Niabella yanshanensis: one gene and its partner. Each later gene encodes a partner of the first gene's protein in a complex. Links are inferred from orthologs where the notes say so. Each region holds a gene or a part of one and is shown on either strand. Other genes may lie near its edges. The genes, in order: metK and groL.

Region 1 (15,577 bases):
ACAAAATCGTTGGTGATAAAAGCCCCGTCAAACTTACGCTTTTGCTTAAGTAGCTTGTGAGCCGAATCGATACCAGCTTTTTCGCTTAGATTATCTACTAACACGAGATTTTCGTCCCGGTCAAGACCATTGTCAGCCAGGGCATCTTTATAACCCCGGTAACGCTCTGCGTATACATTACGGTTAAGGTTGGATGTAATATGCGCCACTCTCCTGCACCCCTGATCTATTAAATGTTGGGTAGCATCATACCCCGCCTTATAGTTATCGATCACCACTACCGTATTATCATTGCCTTTTTCAACCCGGTCGAAAAATATAACCGGTACACCTTTATCCTTAAACTGTTTGAAATGATCGTATTGTTTGGTATCGAAAGATAAAGAGGCAATCAGCCCATCCACCCGTTTATTAAAAAGATTGCGGGCATTGGCCACTTCTTTGTCGTAGCTCTCAGATGAGTGGGCAATAATCAGGTCATAGCCGGCTTCGGTGGTTACTTTTTCTACGCCCAATAATACCGAATTAGCGAAATTACTATTGAGCTCATGGATCATAAACCCAATGGTATTGGTTTCCTGCGTACGAAGACTGCGGGCAAAATGATTGGTACGATACCCCATTTTTTCGGCCAGCTCGAAGATCTTCTTCTTGGTTTTCTTGCTTACTACCGGATCATCCTTCAAAGCGCGGCTAACAGTAGCTACAGATATTTTTAGCTCGCTGGCAATATCATATATCGTTACTTCTTTTCCCTTCTTCATACGGAAATAAAATTAGGTGCGTAAAAGTAGGTAAAAAGAGATGCCGGTAAACAAACTCTATCAAAATCTTTTGGCTTCTTAGATGAAAGTCTTTGGAAATCGGGTCATCAATTCTCCGGTTGCACCCATACTATACGTATTGCGTATCGTTAAGCTTCCTGTAAAATTAACGAGTCCGAATTTAATTTCTGTTCCAGCTCTGCTTTCCAGGCTCCGTACAATTCATCATACAAAGCAGCCTGTGTTGGTTCTACTACGCTTAGGGGTTGACGTTTCCGGAATGCGTCTGCCGGCTGCCGGTAATACCCGGCCCCTATCCCTGCTCCCAAAGCGGCACCCACACTGCCGTCACAGTCATACAATTCAACCGGTACATGGGTAGCGTTTACGAAAGCCTCGGTAAATACCGGGCTTAAAAACATGTTGGCTTTTCCCGCTTTTATCACGGCAGGCTGCATGCCATTGCTACGCATGATGTCGAGCCCGTAACGGAATGCGAAAGCGATACCTTCCTGTGCGGCTCTCACCAGGTGGGCTGTGGTATGTTTGTTAAGGTCGATATTTTGCAGATGGGCATCTACTATTTTATTATTGAGCATACGCTCGGCGCCGTTACCAAAAGGCAGAATAGTTAATCCATCACTGCCCGGCCTTACCGTGGCCGCCATTTCATTAAGCTGCGCATAGGAAACATTTCCAGAAAGATTCCGGATCCAGCGATTCAGAATGCCGGTACCATTAATGCAGAGCAAAATACCAACACGGGTTAAATCAGGTTGGTGATTAACATGAGCAAATCCATTCACCCGGCTTTGCAGATCGTAAGTAAGCTCATCACTTACACCATATATTACACCAGATGTGCCTGCAGTGGCCGCAACATCTCCCGGTTCGAATACGTTTAGGGAAAGCGCATTGTTGGGCTGATCGCCTGCTTTATAGGTAACGGGTATACCTTCTTTTAATGAAAGTTCATCAGCTGTTTCTTTAGTCAAACGACCATGATCGGAGAATACCGGTTGCAGGTTGGGAACAATACCACTACTAAAACCAAACTGCTGCATCAACTTTTGCGATACCTGGTTCTCCAAAAAATCCCAAAAGATACCTTCAGATAGTGCTGATGGTGTAGTGGTTATTTGCCCGGTAAACCGTTGTGCAATAAAATCACCGGGAAGCATGATCTTATCGATCTGCTCAAATAGTTCCGGCTCCTGTTCTTTTACCCAGGCTAGTTTAGCAGCAGTAAAATTACCGGGAGAATTTAAAAGTCTTCCGAGGCAGTACTCCTCTCCCATTTCCTGGAAGGCTTTTTCACCATAAGGTACGGCCCGGCTGTCGCACCAGATAATACTATTACGTAGCACATTACCGGCCTTATCTAATAGCACCAGCCCATGCATCTGATAGGAAATGCCAATAGCTCCAATATCCTTTGTATAAAATTTCCCCGATTGATTGACTTTTTTGATAGCTTCCTTTACATCGCTCCACCATTGTTCGGGAGACTGCTCTGCCCAGCCGGATTGAAGAGAAATAATATCCCGCTCTGATTCCGGATACTGCGCCGCTGCGATGGTTTGTTGTGTTGCGCCGTCTACTACCGATACTTTAATGGATGAAGTACCTACATCGATGCCTAATAATAACATTATTCTGATTTTATGTGAATGGTCCATAGCCTATAAGCCATGAACCATCGACAATGAAATATGATCTCTAAACTATATAAACCGGTTAATAATATTCTCTAGGTACTCCTGTTTGCCACTTGTTACAGCAGGCTCACCCGTTTCAATAGCGTAAGCACGAAGATCTTCTAATGTTAATTGACCCTGCTCGAAAGCCTTTCCTTTACCCCCATCAAAGGAAGCATAACGCTCCTGCTTTAATTTACGGTAATCAGAATTGGACAGGATCTTATCGGCCGTGATCAAGGCCCTGGCAAATGTATCCATACCGCCAATATGCGCATAGAACAAATCGGCAGGATCCGTTGACGCGCGACGGATCTTCGCATCAAAATTAATTCCGCCACCCTGCAAACCGCCTGCTTCCAGGAAGATCAACATCGCTTCCGTTAATTCATTTAAATTGTTGGGAAACTGATCGGTATCCCAGCCATTCTGGTAATCCCCCCGGTTGGCATCCAAAGATCCCAATACACCTGCATCAGCTGACACCTGCAGTTCGTGCTGGAAGGTATGTCCTGCAAGGGTGGCATGATTTACTTCTATATTGATCTTAAAATCGCCTAATAAGTCCCACTGGCGCAAGAAGCCGATTACGGTTTCGCAATCATAATCGTACTGGTGCTTGGTAGGCTCCATGGGTTTCGGCTCGATCAGGAAAGTTCCTTTAAAACCATTTTTACGTGCATAATCTTTGGCTGTATGCAGGAAACGCGCAAAATGCTCCTTCTCCCTTTTCATATCGGTATTGAGCAAGGTCATATAGCCTTCTCTTCCACCCCAGAAAACATAACCGTCCCCACCCAGTTCTATAGTGGCGTCAATAGCCGCTTTTACCTGGGCAGCTGCATGCGACAAAACCTGAAAATCAGGATTGGTAGAAGCCCCGTTCATATAACGCGGATTAGAGAATACGTTGGCAGTACCCCATAATAATTTTACACCACTATCGGCCTGCTTCTGTTTGGCATAATCTACTACTGCCTGTAATCTTTTATCATTCTCGTTTACATCCGTTCCATAATCCACCAGGTCTATATCATGAAAACAATAAAACGGCAGGTTCATTTTAGTGATAAACTCAAAAGCAGCATCCATCTTGTCTTTGGCTCTTGCTACCGCATCAGCTTTGCTGTTCCATCCAAACACATGGGTTCCCGGGCCAAAAGGATCGTTACCATCATTGCAGAACGAATGCCAGTAGGCACAGGCAAAACGAAAATGCTCTTTTAATGTTTTTCCCGCCACTACCCTGTTGGCATCATACCAGCGAAAAGCTAATGGGTTATCACTTTCCGGACCCTCATATTGTATCTGGGGAATACTTTTAAAGTACTCCTGATCGCCTAATAATACGCTCATAATTGAATATTGATTTGTTGTTGTCTTTTAAATAATGTGGTTCAAGCTTTAATCGTCAGTGTAAAAGAAACACAATATTAGGAAATAAATTGTAATCGGTTTCATAAAATATTTTCTTTTATATTTCATAAATTATAAGAAGCAAATAAAGTCATCGTTTGCAATCGGGTTACATAGTAGTTAGTAGTGCTTTCTCTCGGGTTACAGTATAAAAAAACCGCCCCAAATCGGAGCGGTTGATCTATTTAAGATGGTGATCTATCTTAATTTACTAAAGATATCATCCCATTTCTTTTCCAATGCAATGTATTTGTCTCTGTCAGCACCTTTTGAGTCTTCGATTTTATAAGAATAATATTCAGCCAGGTTGCCTGCAATAGCACGGTAGCTACGTTTTTGACCTGCATCAAGGTTCTGCATTTTTGCAAATAGCTCAGCTGCTTTTTCGTAGTTGTTCTTTGCCAATTCGTAATTAGCACCGTAGGTTTTTTTAGCTTCTGCTAACTGGGCCTTATCGTCCGCTGTTGCTTTTGCTCCTTTTTTGGTCACATTGGTTTCAGCAGTAACCATGGCATCTCTGAACTTTTCTGATTTTAACAAATAGTGATCACCCAATAATAAATAAGGCTGCATTTCTTCAGGTTTCAGGCTGGATGCTTTGTTCAAAGCTGCCAGCATTTTGCCTTCCAGCTCTTCTGCATTACCAGGAAGTACCGCATTAGCCTTTCTCGAATCTAATGTATCATAAATGATTTCGGCCAGGGTGATATTTGCTTTATAATCTTCAGGATTTGAGGCAACATGCTTTTCCAGGCTTGCCAATCTTTCATTAAAATTAGAGCTTCCACCTACTGCAAAATCAAGCATTGAGTACGTGAAAAATTCGCTTTGAGGAAACAATTCTTTTCCGATGGCTTTGTATTTTTCGAAATTTGCATTGTCGCTTTTACCTGCATAATAACGAACCAGGCCCTGGTATACACTTTCGTAAGATGCTTCATTATATTCCTTTATTTTAGCATCAGCAATGCGGGCATAATACTTTTGTGCCTCATCCGCATGCTTGGTGTTTTCTGCCAATAAACCCGCGTAATAGATCGCTGCAGTATCCATTTGCTTGTTCATGATCTTTTTAGCGATCAGAAGTTCCGAATAGTCAACCGTTTTTTTGAACTTATCGTAGGCTGGCTCATAAGCCTTATTGTTGATATCGGCTATACCGGCATTAAAATAAGCAGCATATAAATTATAAGGAGTGTTTTTGTAAGTAGGGTCCTCCATTAATTTCATATCTGGTTCCATTTCTTTATACTTAGCCAGAGCTGCATCCGCTTCTGATCTGTTTTTGTCTGCTTCCGCAGCTTTACTGCTGTCCAGCGCCAGGCTCGAATACAGCGCTGCTTTCAGTATATACCCTTCAGGCTTTGTAAAGAATTTTTCATTAGTAGAGTTTTTGTCGTAAGACTCTTTTGCCTTCGCGATTTGCCCCAGTGCCAAAAGCCCTTTGATATCATCATACTTCTGCGCAAAAGCTCCTGTTGTTGAACAAGCAACAATCGTTGCCAGGAAAATAACTTTTTTCATTCGTATATATTTTTACTATTTTTTAAACGCTAATTTTCTTCGGTTGATTCTTCTGTACCCTCATTGTTATTATCATCAGATTGCTGATCTCCGGAAGAAGTTGCATTGTCCTGAGACTCCGTCGCACCCTCAATCTGCGTTCCGGCTTCCGTATTTTCTGTTTCTTCGATCTCCTCCTCTTCCTGTTCGTCAACCTTGGTGATAGCGGCTATCTCATCTCCTTCATCAATACGGATCAGTTTTACACCTTGTGCTGCCCTGCCTAATTCACTAATACCACTTACCGGCATCCTTATAGTAATACCGCTTTTGCAGGTTATTAACAGGTCCTCATTCTCAAACACATCTAAAAGTCCGACTAAATTACCGGTTTTATCCGTTATGTTAATGGTTTTTACACCTTTACCACCACGATTCGTAAATCTGTACTCGTCAACCGCTGTTCTTTTACCAAAACCTTTTTCACTCACAACCAGTACACCCGGCGTAATTTCAGCGTTTGTTGATACACAAATCATGCCTATTACCTCGTCATTTTCATCATCTACCTCAATACCACCAACCCCAATAGCACCACGGCCGGTTGCCCTCACTTTTTCTTCGGAGAAGCGGATAGCACGGCCACTTTTCACAGCCAGCATGATTTCCGACGTACCGTCTGTTAGTTTAGCTTCTAACAACTGATCGCCTTCAACAATTGTAATAGCGTTTACACCGGTCTGCCTCGGGCGGCTAAAGTCGCTTAAGCTTGTTTTTTTGATAATACCCTTCTTAGTACAAAGGAGTATATTATGCGCTTTTACAAATTCTTCATCCTTCAGATCTTTGATATCAATGATCGCACGGATCTTATCATCAGGCGGCAATTGCATCAGGTTTTGTATCGCACGTCCTTTACCTGTTTTTTCTCCTTCAGGAATCTCATACACGTTCAACCAATAGCATCTTCCTTTTTCTGTAAAAAATAACAGGGTATGGTGTGTAGAGGCTACAAACAGGTGCTCAATATAATCTTCATCCCTGGTTTTACCGCCGCGTACGCCGCGTCCGCCACGTTTTTGTGCGCGGAACTCATCTGCCGAGGTACGTTTAATATAACCTAAGTGAGAAATAGTAATAACTACATCTTCCTCCTTGATCAGGTCTTTGATACTTACTTCATCATTCAGGTAAGTGATCTCTGTATTACGCTCGTCTCCGAATTTTTGCTTGATCTCCAGTAATTCGGTTTTAATAATATCAAAGCGTAAGGTTTCATTAGAAAGAATATCTTTTAAGTGAGCGATCAGCTTCATCAGCTCCTCGTACTCTTCTTTGATCTTCTCACGCTCCATTCCGGTTAAACGCTGCAAACGCAGTTCCAGTATGGCTTTGGCTTGTATTTCGTCTAATCCCCAGCCGGCGTTGATCAGGTTTTCTTTGGCGATATCAGGTGTTGCAGAGCTCCTGATCAGGCGAATCACTTCGTCCAGGTGATCCAATGCAATTAAGTATCCCTGTAAAATATGAGCTCTTTTTTCAGCTTCTTTTAATTCGAATTTTGTACGACGCACTACCACCTCATGCCTGAACTCTACGAATTCAGAAATCATATCTTTTACACTCAATACTCTGGGGCGACCTTTAACAATAGCTACGTTGTTGATACCAAAAGAAGTTTGCAGATCGGTGTGCTTATACAGTTGGTTGATCACCACGTTAGCTATAGCATCACGCTTCAGATCCAATACGACACGGGTACCATCTTTGTTCGATTCGTTATTAACGTGTACAATACCTTCGATGATCTTGTTGTTCACCAGCTCACCAATGCGGTTAGTTAACGCATCGCGGTTGACCTGGTAAGGTACCTCAGTGATCACTATCTGCTCGCGTCCGCTGGGTTTGGTGTCTACCTGCACACGCCCGCGTACTACCACCCTGCCTCTACCCGTGTGCATGCCGGCTTTAATACCTTCCATACCGTAAATGATACCACCGGTAGGGAAATCGGGAGCTTTTACATGCTGCATCAGCTCGTCGATCGTAATATCATTATTTTCGATATAGGCAACGCAGCCATCAATGACCTCGCTCAGGTTATGCGGCATAATGCTGGTAGCCATACCTACTGCGATACCACTTGAACCATTTACCAGTAACTGCGGTATACGTGTTGGCAGGATGGTAGGTTCTTTTTCCGAATCGTCGAAGTTCAGTTGAAAATCCACCGTGTCTTTTTCAATATCATCCAGCATATGTTCTGCCAGCTTCTGTAGTCTCACCTCGGTATAACGCATAGCCGCCGGTCCGTCTCCATCCTGGTTACCAAAGTTACCCTGTCCATCAACCATTCTGTACCGCATGCTCCATTCCTGGGCCATACGAACCATGGCATCGTATACCGAACTATCACCGTGCGGGTGATATTTACCCAATACCTCCCCTACCACACGGGCAGATTTCTTATAAGGTTTGTTGGCATTCAACCCTAATTCATTCATCGCATATAATATCCGGCGATGTACGGGCTTTAACCCATCTCTTACATCCGGGAGTGCACGACCTACGATTACGCTCATCGAGTAATCGATATAGGCCGTTTTCATCTGCTCTTCTATATTTACGGGAATAATTCGGTTATTATCCTGTGTTCCTTGTGGCTCCAGATTCTCTTCCATCTAATTATTTCTGTTCTTAAAATTTAAAGTAAAATGGCATTTACAATGCAGGCAAATTTAATCTTTTTATACCTGAAATTTACCGAATATGTCATGATTTTTCACCAGTTTATGCACTATTTGACGAGCGGTTTTAGCGAGTCGGCCTAAGTCATTTTTACCTGGTAACACAATAAACCCGGCCGGGTTTTAAGTTCGCTGCAGACAAGTCAGGGTTGAAAACGTAACCTGTTAAAAAAAGAGCCGCTTCACTCAGAAGCGGCTCTCTCTATAAATTAAGCATTGTTTATTTAAGCTTAAATGCTTTTTTAACTTTTGCAACATGGTCTAGCTTTTCCCAGGTAAACAGTTCTACTTTTTTAGCAACTTTCTTACCATCAGGAGAAATAAATACCTTTTCTACTGTCTTAGCTTCACGTCCCATATGACCATAAGCAGCAGTTTCGCTGTAAATAGGGTTACGCAGTTTCAACCTTTGCTCAATGAAGTAAGGACGCATATCGAAAATGCCCTCAACTATCTTGCTGATCTCTCCATCCGTCAAATCAACTTTCGCTGTTCCGTAGGTATTTACATTTATGCTGGTTGGCTGGGCCACACCGATCGCATAAGAAACCTGCACTAATACCTCATCCGCAAGGCCTGCAGCTACCAGGTTTTTTGCAATATGTCGGGTTGCGTATGCAGCACTTCTATCTACCTTGCTGGGATCTTTACCGCTGAAGGCACCGCCACCGTGCGCGCCTTTACCGCCGTAGGTATCTACGATGATCTTACGGCCTGTTAAACCGGTATCACCGTGTGGTCCACCTATAACAAACTTACCAGTCGGGTTAATATGGTATTTGATCTTATTGTTAAAAAGATGTTTATACTGAGGATATTTTTTGATCACGCGTGGGATCAGGATCTTTTTAATATCGTTGCCAATGGCTGCCAGCATTTTTTCTTCTTTATCAAAGTCGTCATGCTGTGTAGAGATAACAATAGCATCAATTCTCACTGGTTTGTTATTGTCATCATATTCCAAAGTAACCTGGCTTTTGGAATCCGGGCGCAGGTATTTGATTTGCTTGTTCTCTCTTCTTAACTCAGCTAATTCGATCAGTAAAGTATGAGCCAGGTCTAACGCTAAAGGCATATAATTAGCCGTTTCGTTGGTAGCATAACCAAACATCATACCCTGGTCACCCGCTCCCTGCTCTTCTTTCTTCTTACGATCCACACCCTGGTTAATATCAGAAGATTGCTCGTGGATAGCTGAAAGTACACCACACGAATTGGCTTCAAACATATATTCGCTCTTGGTGTAACCAATTTTGCTGATCACTTTGCGGGCAATGTCCTGTACATCCAAATAGGCTTTGGACTTTACTTCTCCGGCCAATACTACCTGACCGGTAGTAACCAGTGTTTCGCAGGCAACCTTAGATTGTGGATCAAAAGCAAGAAAATTGTCAATCAGCGCGTCAGAAATCTGGTCCGCCACTTTATCTGGGTGTCCTTCAGAAACACTCTCGGAAGTAAATAAGTAAGGCATTGTGAAATAATGAGTTTATAGTCTATAAAATAAATAGGGTGCAAATATAGTATCCGCACCCGTTTTAATAAAATTTATAATGTTGTATTAGATTTTGGAGTAAACAATTCTCAGCTTCATTTTTTGTGTGGGGTGATTACCGCCCCCGAGGCGTACGCGGCCGGCAGCGGGTCCGGAAGCTATTTGAACGATGACTCTTGTGCCATTACTATTGACGTTACCGTTGTTGATAACTGTATAATAGTTGGCATGCAGACGTAAATCAGATACCGGCGTCATTCCTTTCACCACATATTGTGCATAACGTGTTAAATTAAATTTCCATTCCTTTATGGTATTGCTTGAAAGATCCTTCTTAAAAGTATACCAGGATCCGAATGATATGTAACCCGCAGGTGTGATGCTAAGAACAGTGGCCAGGTCATTAGCCGCCTGAAACGAACTATTGTCAATAGCATAAGGTATCGTTTTATATTTATTGCTGGTTGCGTCCAACATATCGAGAAACATAAGTCGCGGCGCATTGAAAAGTGTATCCATCGGATCATATACCTGTTCCATTTGTAACTGCGCCAGGTGGATGACACAGTTGGTCATTCCCGCAAGGCCTGGTATTTTCACTTTTGTGTAAGCACCCGGGCTATTTTGAATATAAGCGAAAGCGTCGGGTACATTGTCACCGGAAGTAGCCTGAAGCTGGGTGCCATTATGATCTCTGCCAATATAATTGGCAGATGCTACCTTGCCCTCGAAAGTGTAGGAAGCCACAGCGGTATCTATATCACCCGCTGTAGTGGTATTATCGTGGCGATAGTATACAATAAGTCTTGTTTTGCTATTATCGATTATATCAAAGCCCATAATAGCATTACCACCCCCGGTCGACGTTAATGCAAGGCCACCCACCTTGGTTAAAAATATTGAATCGGTAGAGTAGGCGTCGTTCACACCCGTAGTATCATAATCGAGCAGGCGCTGGCCAAAACTATTGTTCAGCTTTATACGAAGTGTATTACCAATGGGTACTGTATCCTTTGCACGGATGTCGATACTGGAGTCCTTTAAAGATCGTGGTATAATTTGCCTGGACCCCAATATATCGGTAGTGATAAAATTGTTGTCCCTTATCGAATAGGCAGAATCACGATTACTGCCGCTAGCCTTGAAGTTATTAGCTGTAGAAAGTTCCGATACAGTGATTGTCTGAGGTGTTGTTGTATCTCCATAAGTGCCCAAATAAGCTACCTGCAATACTACTGAGTCAATATATCTTTTTCCCGGAACGTTAATCAAATTTGTTTTTCCACTTGTAGGTACTAACTGGAAGAACATACGGGCGTCTGTTTTCCCGAAGATGGGATCGGTCATTAAACCCAGATATTGATCATCAGAAGCTATACTCCGGGCTGAATCATCAGCGAAAGCGGATAGCATATTATACGTTTCTACCTCCAGTGTCGTATCAAACGTATGGATATTATCAACGGGGGGAATCAAATCCTGTCCCATATCGGTTGCCTGATTGATTTTGTTACAGGAAACCAGTAAAACGATAGCCAACGTGCATATGCCCAGCGCTGATGCAATGTATTTATTCACACAGATATTTTTGAAAAATTGATACGGTAAGTTTTGAAAATTATTCCGCAAGATCGTTATACAGTTGTAAATAGTCTGTTAAATCAGAATCTTCTTTAAACTGGAGCGTTTTTTTACCGCGTACTTTGGTAAACTCAGCCAATAATTTCTTATCCACATTGGGTGCACCAAAAGTAATAGCATCTGCGTAAGTAGCACCTCCCCTCATCAGCGCTACATTGGTTCCGTCTTTGTAGGGTTCCAGGTCTTTTTCTTTCAGGGAAGGGTGAATAAGCGCTTTGGGTATAAATCCTTTGCCCAGCTTCTCTTTAAAAGTGTTCTCACCAATAGTGTATACGATTTTGCTATGTGCGAAAACGGGTTCTTTTTTATAAATCGTTTTCAGATAAGCCGGAATTAACCCTGTCATCCAGCCACTGCAATGGATCACATCAGGGCTCCAGCCAAATTTTTTCACGGTTTCGAGAGCTCCCTTACAATAGAAAACGGTTCTCAGGTCGTTATCAGCAAACCATTTTTCCTCGTCATCATGAAACAGGGTTTTCCTTTTAAACAACTCCTCATTCTCCAAAAAATAAACCTGAAGACGTGCGCTGGGCAGAGATGCCACTTTGATTTGTAACGGCATGTCGTCGTTATCAACAGTTACATTGATACCAGAAAGCCTAACTACCTCGTGAAGCCTGTGTCTGCGTTCGTTAATAACTCCAAACCGCGGCATAATGCAACGCACCTCAAAACCATTGTCATTGGCTTTTATGGCCAGTTTATTAACAATTTCAGAAAATTCAGTCAACTCTAAATAGGGAGACATTTCATTGGCAATAAATAAAATTCTTTTCTTTGTTGACATGCTTTAGCAATTTTTAAAGTTTGCAAAGTTACATATTTATAGGCAAACTGCCCTATATTATGGATTGTACTAATGAACGATAGTTGGAAATTCATTGTGAAAAACCAGCGGTTTTACCGTTTGGTCACGTTCTAAACAGTTAAAAATGATTACAAAGAGATGAGAATATTTAAGAAGATTTCGGACATTCAGTCTTATTTGCAGATTCAAAAAGATAAAGGTTTATCTGTTGGGTTTGTGCCCACGATGGGCGCGTTACACAAGGGCCACCTGAGCCTGCTGGAAACCTGTAAGACCGCTTGCGATATGGGTGTAGTAAGTATTTTTGTAAATCCTACCCAGTTCAATGATAAAAAGGATCTGGAAAAATATCCCCGTACGATTGAGAAAGATATAACTCTATTGGTGAACGCAGGTTGCGATGTACTATTTTATCCGGAGGTTGAAGAAATGTATCCAAATGGAGAAATAACAAGAATTTATGATTTGAAAGCCCTTGAAAACCTGTTTGAAGGTGCATTCCGCCCGGGTCATTTCCAGGGTGTTTGCCAGGTGGTGGATAAGCTGTTTTCAATCGTGCAGCCTCAAGCTGTGTTTTTTGGCCAGAAAGATTACCAGCAATGTATGGTAATCAAAAGGCTGATTGATACAACACCTGCATTCGGCTCCATAGAAATGACGATCGTTCCAACTATGCGCGAAACAAACGGACTGGCGATGAGCAGTCGCAACGCCCGGCTATCCGAAGAGGAGAAACAGCTGGCCCCAACAATTTACCAGACATTATTGTTCTTAAAAGGAGCGCTTAAAGCGGGACCGATGGCGGGGATTAAAGAAGCTGCTACTTTGAAATTAAATGAAAGGCGATTTATAACAGATTATGTAGGTATAGCGGATGCATACACTTTGGAGCCCGTGGATGATTGGGATGGACAGAAGCCACTGGTAGCCCTGATTGCAGCATTTTTGGGACCGGTAAGGCTGATAGATAATTTGGTTATTGCTTAGTTGGAAAGCTGCCTTAATTGAAATACTTTTGCACGCGCAAAAGGATCAATTTATAGATCATAGTAGAACCTTTAAATAATAATCTTATAATGATGAATACAGTAAAATTGAAAAGGGTAAGTGGAGAATATGGTTTTGATACCATTAATGAGAATGGAACAGTAGTGAAAACCGATACCAACCCCAATATGGGCGGTCTTGAATATGGTGCACGCCCTATGCAGCTTTTACTGAACGCATTGGCAGCCTGCTCCAGTATTGATGTGATCAGCATTTTGAAAAAACAGCGCCAGGAAGTTATTGACTATGAGGTAACCGTTAACGGAGAACGTGAACCCAATGTGGAGCCGTCTTTATGGAAAAATATTGAAATGATTTTTGAAATCACTGGTAATGTAGATGAAGATAAAGCAAAACGTGCCGTTGAGATCTCCATCACCAAATATTGCTCGGTAGCCATTACCCTTGTTAAAGCGGGTGCCGAAATCAAAACACAGGTAATTATTAAACAACCGAGTTGATAGATACTTGTTTCGAATAGCAAAACAATCAAAGACCCGAAATTAAAAGAATAAACGTTGAGCAACAAACGACCACTCCACCCCTCGACCATTGCAGTAAGAACCCAAACAGAACGCACTCAGCAAATGGAGCATTCTACCCCCCTGTTTTTGACCAGTAGCTTTACTTTCGAAAACGCTGAGTCGATGCGTGCTGCGTTTGCAGATGAGTCTGACGATAATATTTACAGTCGCTACAGCAATCCCACCGTGGATGAATTTGCGCATAAAATTGCGTTGTTAGAGAAGTGTGAAGCAGGTTTTGCGGTTGCGAGCGGTATGGCAGCCGTATTTAATTCCTTTATGGCGCTTTTGAAGACAGGCGATCACCTGCTGTGTTGCCGTTCGATGTTCGGCGGTACTAATACCGTTGTTACGAAGTTTCTGGGGAAATTCGGTATTGAATTTACGTTAGTTGATGCAGCTGATATTGATAACTGGGAAGCTTCGGTAAAGCCGAATACTAAAATGCTTTACCTCGAAACACCCACCAATCCGCAATTAGAGCTGATCGACCTGGAAAAAGCAGGCCGATTAGCAAAGAAACATAACCTTATATTTAATGTAGATAATTGTTTTGCCACTCCATTCTTGCAGACCCCCGCTGATTTTGGTGCTGACCTGGTGATTCATTCTGCCACCAAATGGATTGATGGGCAGGGACGTGTTTTAGGTGGCGTTATTGCCGGCAAAAAAGAACTAATCAACGAAGTGTACCTGTTTTGCCGTAATTCGGGTCCTACTCTTTCCGCTTTTAATGCCTGGGTACTAACCAAAAGTCTTGAAACATTAGACGTACGTATTACCCGTCATTCTGCCAATGCGTTGAAGGTTGCTGAGAAGCTGCAAAAGAATGCTCAACTGGAATGGGTGAAGTATCCTTTTCTTCCTTCTCATCCTCAACATGAAATAGCTAAAAAGCAAATGAGCGCTGGCGGCGGTATTGTTTGTTTTGAAATAAAAGGGGGCGTTGAGGCAGGCCGCAAATTTATGGACGCACTGCAATTATTATCACTTACGCCTAACCTGGGTGATTCGCGTAGCATCGCTTCTCATCCGGCAAGCACCACCCATTCTAAATTAAGTGAAGAAGAACGTTCTAAAGTGGGCATTACACCTGGTCTGATTCGTATTTCAGTGGGTTTGGAACACCCGGACGATGTGATTTACGATATTGAGCAGGCTTTAAGCAGCATTAACTAACAACACGAACTAAAAATGAGACAATGGCTAAAAAGGCGAGCAATGTTGTAACTGACTTAACCACAGAGGAGCTTCTTAAGCAAAAGAAAACACTTACCGGGGTAGCTTTTGGACTGGGCATCGTTATGTTGGTAGCCTGCCTGATCCTGTTCTATCTTGTATTGAAGAGCAGGAACTACATGATTATCTTTGTAATTCCGGTTGCCATGCTTTCTCTTCTCCCCAGTTTTATGAGATTAGGACAAATAAATGCGGAGCTGAAATCGCGTAATACAGAAAAGTAAAAGGCTACCAGCCACTTGCCAACACATCGGCCAAGTGCATAGGTTTGATACGGTAACCTTTTCCATTAATATATCCCTGCAGGTGCATCAGGCAGGAAAGATCAGTGCTAATGATATAGTCGGCGTCTGTTGCAATGGCATTTTCTACCTTTTGCTCCCCCATACCTACCGATATTCCGGGAAACTTTACAGCGAAAGTACCGCCAAAGCCACAACAGGTTTCCACATCATTCATTTCGGTGAGATACAGTCCCTTTACATTTCCCAGTAATTGCCGCGGACCCTCTTTTATTTTACATTCGCGAAGTGCGGCACAGCTATCGTGATAGGTGGCAAGGCCATTTAATTCGGCGCCGCAATTATCCACCTTTAGTATATTAAGCAGGAATTCTGAAAACTCGAAAGTGCGGGCCGCCATTGACTTCACCTCATTATGCAGAGATGAGTTATCAAACAATTTCTGATAATA
Region 2 (15,610 bases), 550 kb from region 1 along the record:
TACTAGGAAAATCAATTGGAAAGATCCGCCGCCCTGACCCTGTGCTTGTAAAATGTAATGCATCATTATTTATTAACTGTAAAAAAATTATTTGGTAACATTCACCTGGAACGTCAATGTGTGCTGTGTGAAAGGTTTGGTGTTAGCAGTTACCACAACTGTTTTAGTATGTGTACCCTCGCTTTGACCTTCGCTGTTAAATTTCGCTACAATTTTTTCTTCTTTTCCGGGTAAAACAGGCTTTTCAGGCTTTTCTGCTACAGTACATCCGCAACCTGGCTGAACACTCGAAATAATTAACGGTTTGTCCCCTGTATTCTTAACCAAGAAAGGAATTTCTACTACCTGTCCCTTTTTTACATCGCCCAGGTTTTTATAAGTGGAGTCAACCCAGCTTATTGTAGTGAAATTGGATGAGTCTTTTAAGGCTTCCTGTTTCAGGGAGTCAGTTAAAGGTGTATCTGTGGCTGTTTTGTTTTCACCATTACTATTGCAGGCAACTAATGCAGCAGCAGCAGAAATAATCAGTACTAAACGTTTCATGTGATCCAGATTGATTTTAATTTAATTTTTGCAGTGCGAATGTAGATCAATATTCAAACCCAGCGAAAAATATTGCCTTAAAATCAGGATTTTCTAAAATCCTTTTTCTTTAATTTTCCTTCTTCTACCAATTCTTTGTGAATATTATCGAGAATACCATTTACGAAATGACCACTTTGAGCGGTACTGTAATCCTTTGCCAGGTCGATATATTCGTTGATGGTTACCTTAGGCGGGATGGTTTCGAAGTATAAGAACTCGGCTACCCCCAGTTTCATCAGCACCATATCCAGAAGGGCAATACGTTCGGGGTCCCAGTTTTTTAGCTTGGGAGTGATCAGTGTCAGCAGATAGTCCTCCTTATCAATCGCCGTTTTTAACAGGTTTACGGCAAACTGCTCCTTATCGGCAGTAATAATTTGTTGAAAACCTGCTGCCTGTGGTTTCCGTATAAATGCGGCAACACTTTGTACAATCATTTCGCCATCGTCGTCCCAATTGCTGAAAATTTCTTCGATATGTGCTACAAATTCTTCATTATCCAACATCAGGTCGTTAAAAATATATTCAAATATTTTCCGGTCTTCCTGCAGGCTTTGCTGCTGGATATTGATATAATGTAGGTATTGTTGAGAAGTAGTAAGCTGGGTATATATTTTTCTCACCAGCTCTTCATCGATCAGGTGTTCGGTTTTTTCATTCTTAAAAGCTATTTTAACCTCGTTCAGGTCCAGGATCTGCCAAAGCAGATTACTTCCTGCCAGCTTGGTATTTACATTCAGATCTTTTTCGCTTGGTATATATTTATGCGATTTGCGGAAGGCATCTTTTTCGGCATAGCGGGCTATTTCAGTTAAGAAGTGCACTACATATACCATTAAAGAGCGTGTTTGGCTGAAATGTTGTCTAAGCGTTTTTTGCGGATCAAGGGGTTTGTCGGTATCCAGACTGGAGGTGTACGAATAAAGGGTTTGCATCACTTTTACCCTTATGTTTCTTCTGCTAATCATTGAATCAAGAACTATTTTGAACCGGCGAAGATAAGGTTTTTATTAGTTGACAGGTTGAAAAGTTGTTAGTTGACAGGGAGATGGTCTACAGGTTGATAAGTTGATAGGTTAACTGGTAGGGCTTGCTGAGCGGGTGACTGGTTGATAAGCTGAGGAGGATTGAGGAGGTGGGGAAGGTTAACCGGTCGATTAGTTGAGGGGTGAGAATTGATAGGTTAAACGGGGCCTGTATGGCAACGAACCTTGGTAATCTTTTAAACTAGTCAACTGGCAATCTTATCAACCAACAACCCAGTCTACCTATCCAACTAACCCTTGCCATCCTGTCAACCCATCAACTAGTCAACTCATTCGTTAATCAACTCACATTGCCATCTTGTCATTTGCATAAAAAGGAGGCCGGTAACCTGTCATCAAACTGAAAAAATTTCATGTTTCCTAACCGTGGCATATTATTTAGGGTACATTTGCCAACCATAAAGTGATTCATAAGAATCATCTTAAATAATCAAATTTTTTAAAAAGATAAACAATGGCTAAAAAATCGACTGTTACCCCTTTACATGACAGGGTAATCGTAAAACCAGCAGCAGCTGAAGAAAAAACAGCAGGCGGTATCATCATCCCTGATACAGCAAAAGAAAAACCACAACGCGGTACTGTAGTTGCAGCCGGTCCTGGCAAAAAAGACGAACCGGTGACTGTAAAAACCGGAGACACTGTTTTGTACGGTAAATACGCGGGTACTGAAATCCAGATCGAAGGTCAGGATCTTTTAATTATGCGTGAAAGCGATATTCTCGCTATCGTTTAATGTAAAATAATAAATGTAAAATGACGCATATAAACTACGTATCATCCTGCATTTAATATTTAATATTCAATACTTTAAATTCTAAATAGAAATGGCAAAACAATTACACTTCAATATAGAAGCGAGAAATAAAATGAAAAAAGGCGTTGATGCTTTAGCAAACGCTGTAAAAGTAACCCTGGGCCCTAAAGGCCGTAACGTGGTTATTGAGAAAAAATTTGGTGCTCCTGCTGTAACTAAAGACGGTGTTACCGTAGCAAAAGAAATTGAGCTGGAAGATGCAATTGAGAACATGGGCGCTCAAATGGTAAAAGAAGTAGCTTCTAAAACTGCTGATATTGCAGGTGATGGTACTACTACTGCTACTGTATTAGCTCAGGCTATCATCAGCGAAGGTTTGAAAATGGTAGCTGCAGGCGCTAACCCAATGGACCTGAAACGTGGTATTGATAAAGCGGTTTCTTTAGTAGTAGAGAACCTGAAAGCGCAAAGCCAGACTGTTGGGAGCGATAGCAAAAAGATCAAACAGGTTGCTTCTATTTCAGCTAACAACGACGATCAGATCGGTGATTTGATTGCTCAGGCTTTTGGTAAAGTAGGTAAAGAAGGGGTGATCACTGTAGAAGAAGCAAAAGGTACTGATACTACCGTAGACGTAGTAGAAGGTATGCAGTTCGACCGTGGTTATATCTCTCCATACTTCGTTACCAACAGCGAAAAAATGGAAGCTGAATTACAAAGCCCATACATCCTGATCTACGATAAAAAGATCAGCGCAATGAAAGATATTTTATCTATCCTCGAGAAAGTAGCTCAAAGCGGCCGTCCTTTGGTAATTATTGCTGAAGATTTAGAAGGTGAAGCATTGGCTACCCTGGTGGTAAATAAATTACGTGGTACTTTGAAAGTAGCTGCTGTTAAAGCTCCCGGCTTTGGCGACAGGAGAAAAGAAATGTTACAGGATATCGCCATCTTAACAGGTGGTACAGTTATTTCTGAAGACATGGGCCACAAATTAGAAGGTGCTGATATTTCAGCTCTGGGTCAGGCAGCTTCAATTACCATCGATAAAGACAACACGATTGTTGTTGGCGGTAAAGGCAAAAAAGCAGATATCGTGGGTCGTGTAAACCAGATTAAAGCTCAGATCGAGTCTACTACATCTGATTACGATAAAGAAAAATTACAGGAGCGTTTAGCTAAATTAAGCGGTGGTGTTGCTGTATTATATGTAGGTGCTGCTACAGAGGTTGAAATGAAAGAGAAAAAAGACCGTGTAGATGATGCTTTACATGCAACGCGTGCTGCAGTTGAAGAAGGTATTGTTCCTGGTGGTGGTGTTGCTTACATCCGTGCCGTAGCATCTTTAGATGTGAAAGTAAAAGGACAGATCGAAGACGAACAAACAGGTATGGCTATTGTAAAACGTGCTTTGGAAGCGCCTATCCGCACTTTAACGGACAACGCGGGCATCGATGGTTCTATAGTTGTTCAGAAAATTAAAGATGGTACCGGTGATTTCGGTTTCAACGCAAGAACAGAATCTTATGAAAACCTGTTCAAAGCTGGTGTTATCGACCCAACTAAAGTTAGCCGTGTAGCTTTGGAGAATGCAGCTTCTATCGCTGGTATGTTATTAACTACCGAGTGTGTAATTGCTGACAAACCAGAACCTAAATCTGCAGCACCTGCAATGCCAGGTGGTCCGGATATGGGTGGCATGGGCTATTAATTTAGCTGATGGTTTTAAGATGACAGTTGACAGCTGTCGGCCGTTCTAATATAAAAAGTCCCGCTTCGGTTTCGAGGCGGGACTTTTTGTGTTAAAGCATTAATTAATAACAGCGGTGGCACGTATTAGAGTTACCGGAACTCATCTAAGAAAAAAAGGCATTCATCTAAAAAATAAGGGCATTCATCGAATTGGCACTTTGTATAGGAATTTATCTATATATCTTTATAATGGTTTAGAGGGCTAGAGTGGGCAACGACACCTTTTCAGGTATGGTTGACCCCTCTTTTTTTTGCCTATATCATTATTCCTCAACTACTATCAATAGATATGTTAAAGTACCTTATTGGCTTTGCGCAAAATGACAACGCTGCACGGGGTATTCCCAGGAGGAGAGCTTTTAGGGCCAGTTCTAAAATCAGCCTAATGCCTTTCATTGTGAACAGGGCATATAACCTGCTCATAAACTCATGAAAAACAGTCATATAACTATTTTTCACTACAGATAGTACCAGGGATTGCGCTTCGAAGAAGAAATGTAGTTTTTCATATTTTTCCAGAAAGCCAGTACCATGTAAACGATAATGGGTGACCCCATGGTTAATACAGAAGAATAAATAAAATATTGCCTGATACGACAGGGAGAAATATGTAACCTGTCACCAATAGAAGAGCAAACACCAAAAGCATTCCACTCGACAAAATTTTTTAGGCGATTCATACTAACTATAGTTGGTTTACATTACAAAATTACCAAATCCCCTGATAATTTCAATAACTTCTATGGATTAGAACCCTTATTTTTTGTAAATTCGCGCCACTGCTAATGAAGGTATTACTAATATAAAAATATATTAAAAATGACATTTGATCTCGGTTTGGTTAGGAAAACTCATTTTAAAATTGAACAAAAGCTAACCGTGTCCGTTAATCATTAAAACACCTTCTGATCTGAAAGCAAAAACTTTACACCTCTTTTCTGAAAAGGATAACCCCTGAAGTTATCAGGCTACATAGTGGTTAAAGTGATGTAGATGGTGTTCTGTGGACCTGATCCCGGAGACTATAAGAATGATATAATCGATACAGGCTGGCAAGAAATGGCAGTGCCGGCAACTGTTTTAAATCTGCCTTCATATTGAAAAGACTTCTGTTATGAACATGTATAAGGATTACATTAAGGAAATTGAAGAAAGAAAGGCCCAGGGGCTTCATCCCAAGCCTATTGATGGCGCTGAATTGCTTAGCGAAATTATTGAACAGATAAAGGATGTCAATAACGAGTATAGAGCCGATTCTCTTAACTTTTTTATTTATAACACGTTGCCAGGTACCACGAGTGCTGCGGCGGTAAAAGCTACATTTTTAAAGGAAATCATCCTGGGCGCATCAATAGTTGAAGAAATTACGCCAGCTTTTGCGTTTGAACTACTATCACATATGAAGGGTGGACCTTCTATTGAAGTATTGCTGGACCTGGCCCTGGGTAATGATCCTGCGACTGCTCAGCAAGCAGCTGATGTGCTTAAAACGCAGGTTTTTCTTTATGATGCGGATACGGACCGGTTAAAAGAAGCATTTAAGAATGATAATGCAATAGCTAAAGACATACTGGAAAGTTATGCTAAGGCAGAATTTTTTACCAAATTGCCGGAAGTTCCGGAAGAGATCCAGATCGTAACATTTATTGCCGGCGAAGGTGATATATCTACGGATCTGCTTTCTCCGGGTAACCAGGCTCACTCGCGTTCTGACCGTGAGTTGCATGGTAAATGTATGATTACTCCCAAAGCGCAGGAAGAGATCAAGGCGCTTCAGGCACAGCATCCTGACAAGAGCGTGATGTTAGTTGCAGAGAAAGGTACTATGGGAGTAGGATCATCAAGAATGTCTGGTGTCAACAACGTGGCGCTTTGGACCGGCAAGCGGGCAAGCCCTTATGTTCCGTTTGTTAATATAGCTCCTATTGTGGGTGGTACCAATGGTATTTCACCCATCTTCCTTACGACAGTTGATGTTACGGGTGGTATTGGTATTGACCTTAAGAACTGGGTAAAGAAAACTGATGCAGATGGTAATGTGGTTCGCGACGAAAATGGCGATCCTGTCCTGGAAGAGGTTTATTCAGTAGCAACCGGTACTGTTTTGACCATTAATACTAAAACAAAGAAATTATATAACGGGGAACAGGAGTTGATTGATATTGCCAAAGCACTTACACCTCAGAAAAAAGAATTTATAAGGGCTGGTGGTTCTTATGCCATTGTATTTGGTAAAAAAATACAGACGGTTGCGGCTAAAATTCTGGATATTGAGCCGACTGCGGTATTTGCGCCTTCAAAGGAAATTTCGAATGAGGGACAGGGACTGACAGCGGTAGAAAAGATATTTAACAGGAACGCGGTTGGAATTACACCAGGTAAGATCTTACATGCGGGCTCCGATGTTCGGGTTGAAGTAAACATCGTTGGTTCACAGGATACTACCGGTTTAATGACGGCGCAGGAGCTGGAGTCGATGGCTGCTACAGTCATTTCCCCGATTGTTGATGGCGCTTATCAGTCTGGTTGTCATACTGCATCAGTATGGGATAAAAAAGCCCAGGCTAATATTCCTAAACTAATGAGGTTTATGAATGATTTCGGTTTGATTACTGCCCGTGATCCTAAGGGTGAGTACCATTCCATGACGGATGTGATTCATAAAGTTCTTAATGATATTACGGTAGATGAGTGGGCTATTATTATTGGAGGGGACTCTCATACCAGGATGTCTAAAGGCGTGGCGTTTGGAGCTGATTCAGGAACGGTTGCCTTAGCATTGGCTACAGGTGAGGCATCTATGCCTATTCCGGAGTCGGTAAAAGTAACTTTCAAAGGTGAAATGAAGGAGCATATGGATTTCCGTGATGTGGTTCATGCCACACAGGCGCAGATGCTGCAACAGTTTGGTGGAGAGAATGTATTCCAGGGAAGAATCATTGAAGTGCATATTGGTACGCTTCCTGCTGACCAGGCCTTTACCTTTACCGACTGGACTGCGGAGATGAAAGCCAAAGCCTCTATCAATATTTCTGAAGATGATACTTTGATCGAATCGTTGGAAATTGCCAAAGGCAGGATACAGATCATGATCGATAAAGGTATGGATAACAGCAAGCAGGTATTGCAGGGGTTAATTAATAAGGCAGACAAACGTATAGCCGAAATTAAATCGGGTGAAAAGCCGGCTCTTACGCCTGATGCCAACGCAAAATATTATGCCGAAGTAGTAATAGACCTGGATGCAATTGTAGAGCCGATGATCGCTGATCCGGATGTTAATAATAAAGATGTATCCAAGCGTTATACACACGATACGATCCGCGCCTTATCTCATTATGGTGGTGATAAAAAAGTGGATTTAGGCTTTGTAGGTTCCTGTATGGTGCACAAAGGTGATCTGAAAATTGTTTCCCAGATGTTAAAGAACCTGGAAGCTCAACAAGGAAAAGTGGAGTTTCATGCGCCGCTGGTTGTAGCTGCTCCTACTTACAATATAATTGATGAGCTGAAAGAAGAGGGCGATTGGGACCTGCTGCAAAAGTATTCGGGATTCGAGTTCAACGACCTGTTGCCCAAAAGTACCGCCCGCACAGAATATGAAAATATGATGTACCTGGAGCGTCCGGGTTGTAACCTCTGCATGGGGAACCAGGAAAAAGCAGCTAAAGGAGACACTGTTATGGCAACGTCAACCCGCTTATTCCAGGGGCGTGTGGTAGAAGATTCTGAACGTAAGAAAGGCGAGTCTTTACTGGCATCAACCCCGGTAGTGGTGTTGTCTGCTATATTGGGAAGGATTCCGAATATAGATGAATACAAGGCGGCTGTTGAAGGCATCAACCTTACGAAGTTTGTTCCTTCTGTTAAGGAACTGACAGCATAAAGATATTCGTTTGGGTATTTGACATAATCAACCCCGTTCTGTTAACAGAGCGGGGTTTCTTTATGATCCTTTAGCTTGGACGAGTTTTGGCCCTATTTCTGCAACCAGGGGGTAGGATTTGTTTAAGTATTTGGAAATATCCAACCGCAGGCTACAATCCCTAACTTTGTAGTCTCTCGCAATCTTAATTTTTTAGTACAAAAAAATTAGTAGACATGGCATTCGATCTCGATCTGATTAAGAAAGTTTATTCTGAATTTGAACAAAAAGTAAACGATGTACGCCAGTTACTGGGTCGTCCTTTAACTTTTACCGAAAAAATATTATATGCACATTTGACGAATCCTGCTACCAGGGCATACGACAGGGGTGTTGACTATGTAGATTTTGCTCCCGACAGGGTAGCTATGCAGGATGCTACGGCCCAGATGGCACTGTTGCAATTTATGCAGGCTGGCCGGTCTAAAGTGGCAGTACCGTCAACCGTGCATTGCGATCACCTTATTATGGCTGAAACAGGTGCTGAGGCTGATTTAAGACAAGCCAAAACAGAAAGTAAAGAAGTGTTTGATTTTTTAGCTTCCGTATCTAATAAATATGGAATCGGCTTCTGGAAGCCGGGGGCAGGCATTATTCACCAGGTGGTTTTGGAAAACTATGCTTTTCCGGGAGGTATGATGATTGGTACGGATAGCCACACTGTAAATGCAGGTGGGCTTGGCATGGTAGCCATTGGCGTAGGTGGCGCTGATGCCTGTGATGTAATGGCAGGGTTGCCATGGGAGCTAAAGATGCCTAAATTGATTGGGGTTAAATTAACAGGTAAGCTAAATGGATGGACAGCGCCAAAAGATGTGATCTTAAAAGTAGCCGGTATCTTAACAGTTAAAGGCGGTACCGGTTGTATTGTGGAGTATTTTGGAGAAGGGGCGACATCTATGAGCTGTACTGGTAAAGGCACTATTTGTAATATGGGCGCTGAAATAGGTGCAACGACGTCAACATTTGGTTATGATGATAGCATGAGCCGTTATCTGAAAGCCACTGGGCGCGAAGAGATCGCCGCTGCTGCAGATGCTATTGCCCAGCATTTAACGGCCGACCCGGAAGTTTATGCTAACCCTGAGCAATATTTTGACCAGTTGATTGAAATTAACCTGGACGAACTGGAGCCTCACCTGAATGGCCCTTTCACGCCCGACCTGGCTACCCCGATCTCTAAAATGAAAGAAGTGGCAGCTGCAAATGATTGGCCGACTAAAATCGAAGTAGGGTTGATCGGTAGTTGTACCAACTCTTCTTATGAAGATATCAGTCGTGCTGTATCCCTGGCTAAGCAGGTTAATGAAAAAGGACTTAAAACGAAAGCAGAGTTTACCATAACTCCGGGTTCTGAACAGGTTCGTTATACCATTGAGCGGGATGGCTTCCTGGATACATTTGATAAGATTGGGGCTACGGTATTTGCCAATGCCTGCGGACCCTGTATTGGTATGTGGAACAGGGTAGGTGCCGAAAAGAAGGAAAAGAATACAATAGTTCATTCTTTCAACAGGAATTTTGCAAAACGTGCTGATGGTAATCCGAATACCTATGCATTTGTAGCTTCTCCTGAAGTAGTGACCGCTCTTGCTATTGCGGGTGATTTAACATTCAATCCGCTTACAGATACGTTGATTAATGAAAAAGGGGAAACGGTGAAACTGGATCCGCCAACGGGTGAGGAATTACCGTCCAGAGGGTTTGCGGTTGACGATCCCGGATTCCAGGCTCCGGCCGCTGACGGCAGCGGGGTTCAGGTAATCGTTGATCCGGCCAGCAAACGTTTACAGTTATTAGATCCGTTTGCTCCCTGGGAAGGCACTGATCTGAAAGGCCTGAAGTTGCTGATCAAAGCCAAAGGGAAGTGTACAACCGATCATATCTCTATGGCGGGTCCCTGGCTTAAATTCAGGGGACACCTCGATAATATCTCTAATAATATGTTGATTGGAGCGGTAAATTTCTTTAATGATAAAACCGATAACATCAAGAACCAGCTCACTGGTGAGTACGGTCCGGTGCCGGCCACACAGCGCGCATATAAAGCCGCAGGTATTGGCAGTATTGTTGTGGGTGATGAGAATTATGGTGAAGGGAGCAGCCGTGAGCATGCGGCTATGGAGCCGCGGCATTTGGGTGTTCGGGTAGTTTTGGTAAAATCATTTGCCCGTATTCACGAAACCAACCTGAAGAAACAGGGCATGTTGGCACTGACTTTTGCTGATAAGGATGATTACGAAAAAATACAGGAAGATGATGTGGTTGACATTATGGGTTTAACCGGGTTTGCTCCCGGCAAGCCGCTAACCCTGGTATTACATCATTCTGACGGTACAACTGATAATATACAGGCAAATCATACCTATAATGATCAGCAGATCGAATGGTTTAAGGCCGGTGGTGCGCTCAACATCATCAGGAGAGAGTTTGCTGCCAATAATTAGTATTCACCAATAAGTGGTTCGTAGGTGTCATTTCTTTTAAAAGATTGACACCTTTTTTGTTGCGTTTTTTACAATAAACACGTTTGAAGTACCAAACAAAATTTGTAAATGAAACGAAGCATTGCCCGGATCTGTCTTTTTTTAATTGCCATAACTTTATTATGGGCAGGCTCCTGTACAAAGGAAAGTGATACTGAACGGGGTTATTATCTAACTACGGCCTACAAAAATACATTGGCTGTGCCGGTAACGATCCAATATGGGTTGCGGCTAAAAAGGGAGCCGGCTAAAGAGGATACGACTGGTTTTGTCGGGCAGATAATTACGATAGAACCGGGAAGAGCTTATGAAGCTTCAGTCTTTATGTGCACGGCTAATTGCGGACCTTTAATTTTAAGCGAGTCAGATCCCCGTTATCAGAAAAACCTGGTTAAAGTCACGATGAATGGTAAAGAGAAAATCGATACTTCCTGTGGTTTATATTATTCAATTTTTCCGGATGCTGGAAGAAAGACGACTTGCGAAGCTGACATAGCCAATCTTTTTAAAGATGAACAATGGATTAAAACAAAGGATGCTGCCGGAAACATTATCAGAAGGGAGTATGTAATAGACGAGTCTGATATGGCAGAAGCAAAATAGTTATTTTAAAAGCGTCGACTTAAATTATCGGGCTGCTGCGAATGGGTAGTTAATTACGTCTTTGATAATATTACTTTAAATTCATTATTGCAAATGAGGCTTTCAATTGTTAGCACACTTTTTATTGGCCTGGTAATGCTGGCATGTAATAAAAACTCCCGGGTTAACGATGACTGCGAGTCGGGATGTAAACCGAACCGCGTATGCACCGAGGAATTCAGAAGTTTGATTGTTCAGGTTATAGACGGCTCTCATGCAGAAGTGGCATTAGATAGCTTTGTAGTGGTGAGGTTGAGGGATTCTCAATTGATCATTAATAATGACGAAGCTGCTACGCAAACAGGAATAACAGGTGGCACAGGCAGGTATTTAATATTTTCTGATTCGAAAATCAATGAAACTTCGCGGTGCGGAGAAGATTTTGAATTCAGAGGTTATATAAACAAGCAGTCCATAGCAAACAGGGTTTATACAATTGCTCACGATTGTTGCCATATCAATCTTATATCAGGCGATACGAAAATTATTATTGATAAATAAAAAACCGCTGAAAGAATCAGCGGTTCAATTAGTCGTCATCCTGTGTAAACCGGTTGGCTTCGGCAAGAATAATTCACAAGGATTTAGCGAATTTCTTTTGTCCTATCGGAAACACAAGATGACAATATTTTAGAAATTATCGAATTGTATTTTGTTTCCTACTCTAACGGATATTATGGCGGAAATGTTCTGGTAACAATGCCTTATAATTGTTAAAACTATTTTCCGGTCATTAACTTTCTTAAATTCATTAACCCGTAACGCATTCTGCCCAAAGCTGTATTGATACTGCATCCGGTCATGTCAGCAATTTCCTTAAAGCTAAGATTGGCGAAATGCCTTAATATGATAACTTCTCTTTGCTCTTCGGGTAACTGTTCCAGGAGGTCTTTGGCTTTACCCATGCTTTGTACTTTGATAATCTTATCTTCTGCATTTTGTTCGGTACAGTTAATAGTGTCCAGCACTTCGTTATCTGTATTACTTTTTGCAAAAGGAAAACGTTTGAGTTTTCTAAAATAATCAACGCAGAGGTTATGGGCAATACGCATCGCCCAGGGCAAAAATTTACCTTCTTCCTTGTATTTACCACTTTTCAGGGTTTCTATGATTTTAATAAAAACATCCTGCGAAATATCTTCAGCGTGGTATTTATCCTTAACAATAAAAAGTATCGTATTAAAAAGCTTGTCCTTGTACCTCTCCAGTAATGAATCGAGTGCCGATTCGTTACCACTTGTAAACAAGTGTATAAGCTCGTTGTCGCTCTTTTTTATATCTGTAGTCATTACTTTCTGAAATGATTAAAATAGTTTGTAGCCCCTTTTTCTTCTCATGTACCTTTATCTCTGTACTACTACGGATGCAAATCACCCAAAAAATTGCCCAAAAGTGTTAAAAATTTTGTTAAAATTACAATTATTTGTTAACAAAATGTTGATTATCAATAATAATATTTTTTACCAGATGACATTTTAAGGCTACCTGATCTATTTCCAAAACCGGCTAAAAAGCCCGAAAAACAAGTATTTCTAAACAATTTTGCAGCTACTTTTGTAAGCTGTATAGGTAAAATTTAATAATGGCGGCACAGAAAAAATCAAACGGTGAAATACTGATAAAAGGGGCAAAAGTTCATAATCTTAAAGATGTAACCGTCAGTATTCCAAGAAACAAATTTATTGTAGTTACAGGTGTTTCCGGTTCTGGAAAGTCTTCATTGACTATAGATACCCTGTATGCTGAAGGGCAGCGGCGGTATGCGGAAAGCCTTAGTGCTTATGCAAGGCAATTCCTGAACCGTATGAATAAACCGGAGGTTGATTACATTAAAGGATTGTGTCCGGCCATAGCCATCGAACAAAAAGTAATTACCCGTACGCCCCGCAGTACGGTAGGCACAATGACGGAGATCTATGATTATTTAAGATTGCTGTTTGCGCGGGCCGGTGTAACCATTTCACCTGTGTCAGGTCAGGAAGTGAAAAAAGATGATGTTGCCGATGTAGTAAGTGCTATTCAGAAACTGAAGGAAGGTGATAGAGTTTTTATACTCGTTAAATTTAAACAGCATCGTAACCGTGACATCAAAGAAGAGTTGAATATATTAATGCAGAAAGGCTTTAGCCGGATTGCAATGGATACTAATGAGGCGGGTGAAGGGATGGCGGTAAAAAGGATCGAGGATTTTTTAGAAATGGACGCTGCCGATGTAACCAAACTGTTTCAGGCGGGTAAAGGCAAAAAAGAAAGCGCCTATATTTTGATCGATCGTATTGTAGTTAAGGATTTTGACGAAGATGATATTCATCGCCTGGGAGATTCGATTGGTACCGCTTTTTATGAGGGAGAGGGAGATGTATACGTTGAAGTAATTCCGCAAACCGGGAAGAAAAAGCTGCTGAATTTTAATAGCCGCTTTGAGCTGGATGGTATTGTGTTCGAAGAGCCGCAGCCGAATCTTTTTTCTTTTAATAATCCTTTGGGCGCTTGCCCTGCCTGTGAGGGTTTTAGCCTCGTTTTAGGTATTGATACAGATCTCGTAATTCCCGATAAAAGATTAAGTGTTTATGAAGGTGCTGTGGCTCCCTGGAAGGGAGAAAAGTTGGGCAAGTGGAAAGATGCTTTTGTAAGAAGTGCAGCGAAAGATAATTTTCCCGTGCATAAGCCTATAGCCGATTTAACGAAGGAACAATATAATTACCTGTGGAAAACAAGAGGTGGTATCAATGACTTCTTCAGAGAAGTAGAGCAAAATTTATACAAGGTGCAGTACCGCGTTTTGCTGAGCCGCTATAGAGGAAGAACTACCTGCCCTGATTGTAACGGGTATCGGTTACGTAAGGAAGCATTATACGTACAGGTAGGTGGAAAGAATATCGGGGAGCTTTGCGAAATGCCCGCACGCGATCTCAAAACCTGGTTTGACCAGCTCAAATTAACCAATCATCAAAAAGAAATAGCCAAACGTATTTTAATAGAGATTAATAATCGCCTGGATACATTGTTGAAGGTTGGGTTAGGGTACCTGACCATGAACAGGGTGGCCAATACATTGAGTGGTGGCGAAAGTCAGCGTATACAATTAACGCGTAGTTTAGGTAGTAACTTAACCAACTCCCTTTATATACTGGATGAACCGTCTATCGGGCTGCATTCGCGTGATACCAGTAACCTCATAAAAGTACTTAAAGAATTGCGTGATTTAAATAATACGGTAGTGGTAGTGGAGCATGATGAAATGGTGATGCAGCAGGCCGATCATATTATTGATATGGGGCCTTTGGCTTCCCATTTAGGAGGAGAGGTAGTGGCTGAAGGTGATTTTAAAACCTTAATCAAAAACCCCGAAAGTTTAACGGGTAAATATCTTAGCGGTGAATTCTCTATTGCACCGCCCAAAACAGTGCGTAAATGGAACCGTTCTATTAAAGTAGAAGGAGCGAGGCATAACAATTTAAAGGATATTACGGTAGCGTTTCCGCTCAATGTGCTTTGTGTGGTAAGTGGTGTGAGTGGCAGCGGAAAAACCACGCTGGTAAAGCAGATCTTATACCCGGCCTTACAAAAAATGAAGGGCGAGTTTAGTGGCGATAAAGTAGGATTTCATAAAGCCATTACAGGTGATGTGGAGCATGTGCAGCAGATAGAAATGGTAGATCAGAATCCCATTGGTAAATCTTCCAGAAGTAACCCGGTTACTTATATAAAAGCTTACGATGAGATCAGGGATCTTTTTGCAAAGCAGCCGTTGAGTAAAATGCGGGGATTTCAACCCAAACATTTTTCTTTTAATGTAGATGGGGGAAGATGCGATACCTGTAAAGGGGAAGGAGAGCAAATTGTTGAAATGCAGTTCCTGGCCGATGTGCACCTGGTTTGCGAAAGCTGTGGTGGTAAGCGCTTCAAAGAGGAGATACTGGAGGTGAAATACAAGGACAAGAGTATTTTCGATGTGCTGGAAATGAGCGTGGATGAAGCTATTGATTTTTTTGCAGATGAAAGAAAATTGTCGGATGCAATCAGGCCGCTGAGTGATGTAGGATTGGGATATGTGAAGCTGGGACAATCTTCTGATACCTTATCAGGTGGTGAAGCGCAAAGGGTAAAACTGGCTTCATTCCTGGGCAAGGGCAAAGCCAGTAACAAAGTGCTGTTTATTTTTGATGAGCCCACTACCGGTCTTCATTTTCATGATATCAAAAAGCTGCTGGCTTCTTTTAATGCCTTGATAGAGCAGGGACATTCTATATTGGTAATTGAACATAATATAGATGTGATACGCAGTGCAGACTGGTTGATAGAATTAGGACCAGATGCGGGGGATGGTGGTGGAGAGTTGGTCTTTGCAGGGAAACCAACCGATATTAAAAAAGTAAAACAAAGTTTTACCTCGAAATATATTTAGAAATGAAAC

What was found.
Region 2: the proteins of metK (region 1) and groL are in contact, whole or in part, in a cryo-EM structure (PDB 8P4O), measured with the Escherichia coli proteins. The link is inferred for Niabella yanshanensis from one-to-one orthologs.

The regions. Positions count from the first base shown.
Region 1 is NZ_CP139960.1:716,139-731,715, reverse strand. The notes cover bases 7,475-10,382. They hold metK (methionine adenosyltransferase), read right to left. Parts: upstream 9,602-10,382; coding sequence 8,348-9,601; downstream 7,475-8,347. Other genes in these bases: U0035_RS02615 (DUF4270 family protein), read right to left, coding at 9,689-10,382; gyrA (DNA gyrase subunit A), read right to left, coding at 7,475-8,061. In the rest of the region: U0035_RS02645 (LacI family DNA-binding transcriptional regulator), read right to left, coding at 1-764; U0035_RS02640 (xylulokinase), read right to left, coding at 914-2,416; xylA (xylose isomerase), read right to left, coding at 2,489-3,817; U0035_RS02630 (hypothetical protein), read right to left, coding at 4,076-5,401; more of gyrA, read right to left, coding at 5,431-7,474; more of U0035_RS02615, read right to left, coding at 10,383-11,200; U0035_RS02610 (glycogen/starch synthase), read right to left, coding at 11,241-12,053; panC (pantoate--beta-alanine ligase), read left to right, coding at 12,213-13,061; U0035_RS02600 (OsmC family protein), read left to right, coding at 13,151-13,582; U0035_RS02595 (trans-sulfuration enzyme family protein), read left to right, coding at 13,640-14,824; U0035_RS02590 (hypothetical protein), read left to right, coding at 14,848-15,108; U0035_RS02585 ((Fe-S)-binding protein), read right to left, coding at 15,113-15,577. UniProt on the Escherichia coli protein: Catalyzes the formation of S-adenosylmethionine (AdoMet) from methionine and ATP.
Region 2 is NZ_CP139960.1:1,257,148-1,272,757, reverse strand. What follows is about bases 1,838-4,778. They hold groL (chaperonin GroEL), read left to right. Parts: upstream 1,838-2,458; coding sequence 2,459-4,099; downstream 4,100-4,778. Other genes in these bases: U0035_RS04830 (PspC domain-containing protein), read right to left, coding at 4,599-4,778; U0035_RS04840 (co-chaperone GroES), read left to right, coding at 2,086-2,367. Outside these bases: preprotein translocase subunit YajC, read right to left, coding at 1-66; U0035_RS04850 (DUF1573 domain-containing protein), read right to left, coding at 88-543; transcription antitermination factor NusB, read right to left, coding at 627-1,553; more of U0035_RS04830, read right to left, coding at 4,779-4,820; U0035_RS04825 (bifunctional aconitate hydratase 2/2-methylisocitrate dehydratase), read left to right, coding at 5,255-8,026; U0035_RS04820 (aconitate hydratase), read left to right, coding at 8,242-10,512; U0035_RS04815 (hypothetical protein), read left to right, coding at 10,621-11,154; U0035_RS04810 (hypothetical protein), read left to right, coding at 11,248-11,694; U0035_RS04805 (RNA polymerase sigma factor), read right to left, coding at 11,913-12,482; U0035_RS04800 (excinuclease ABC subunit UvrA), read left to right, coding at 12,776-15,601.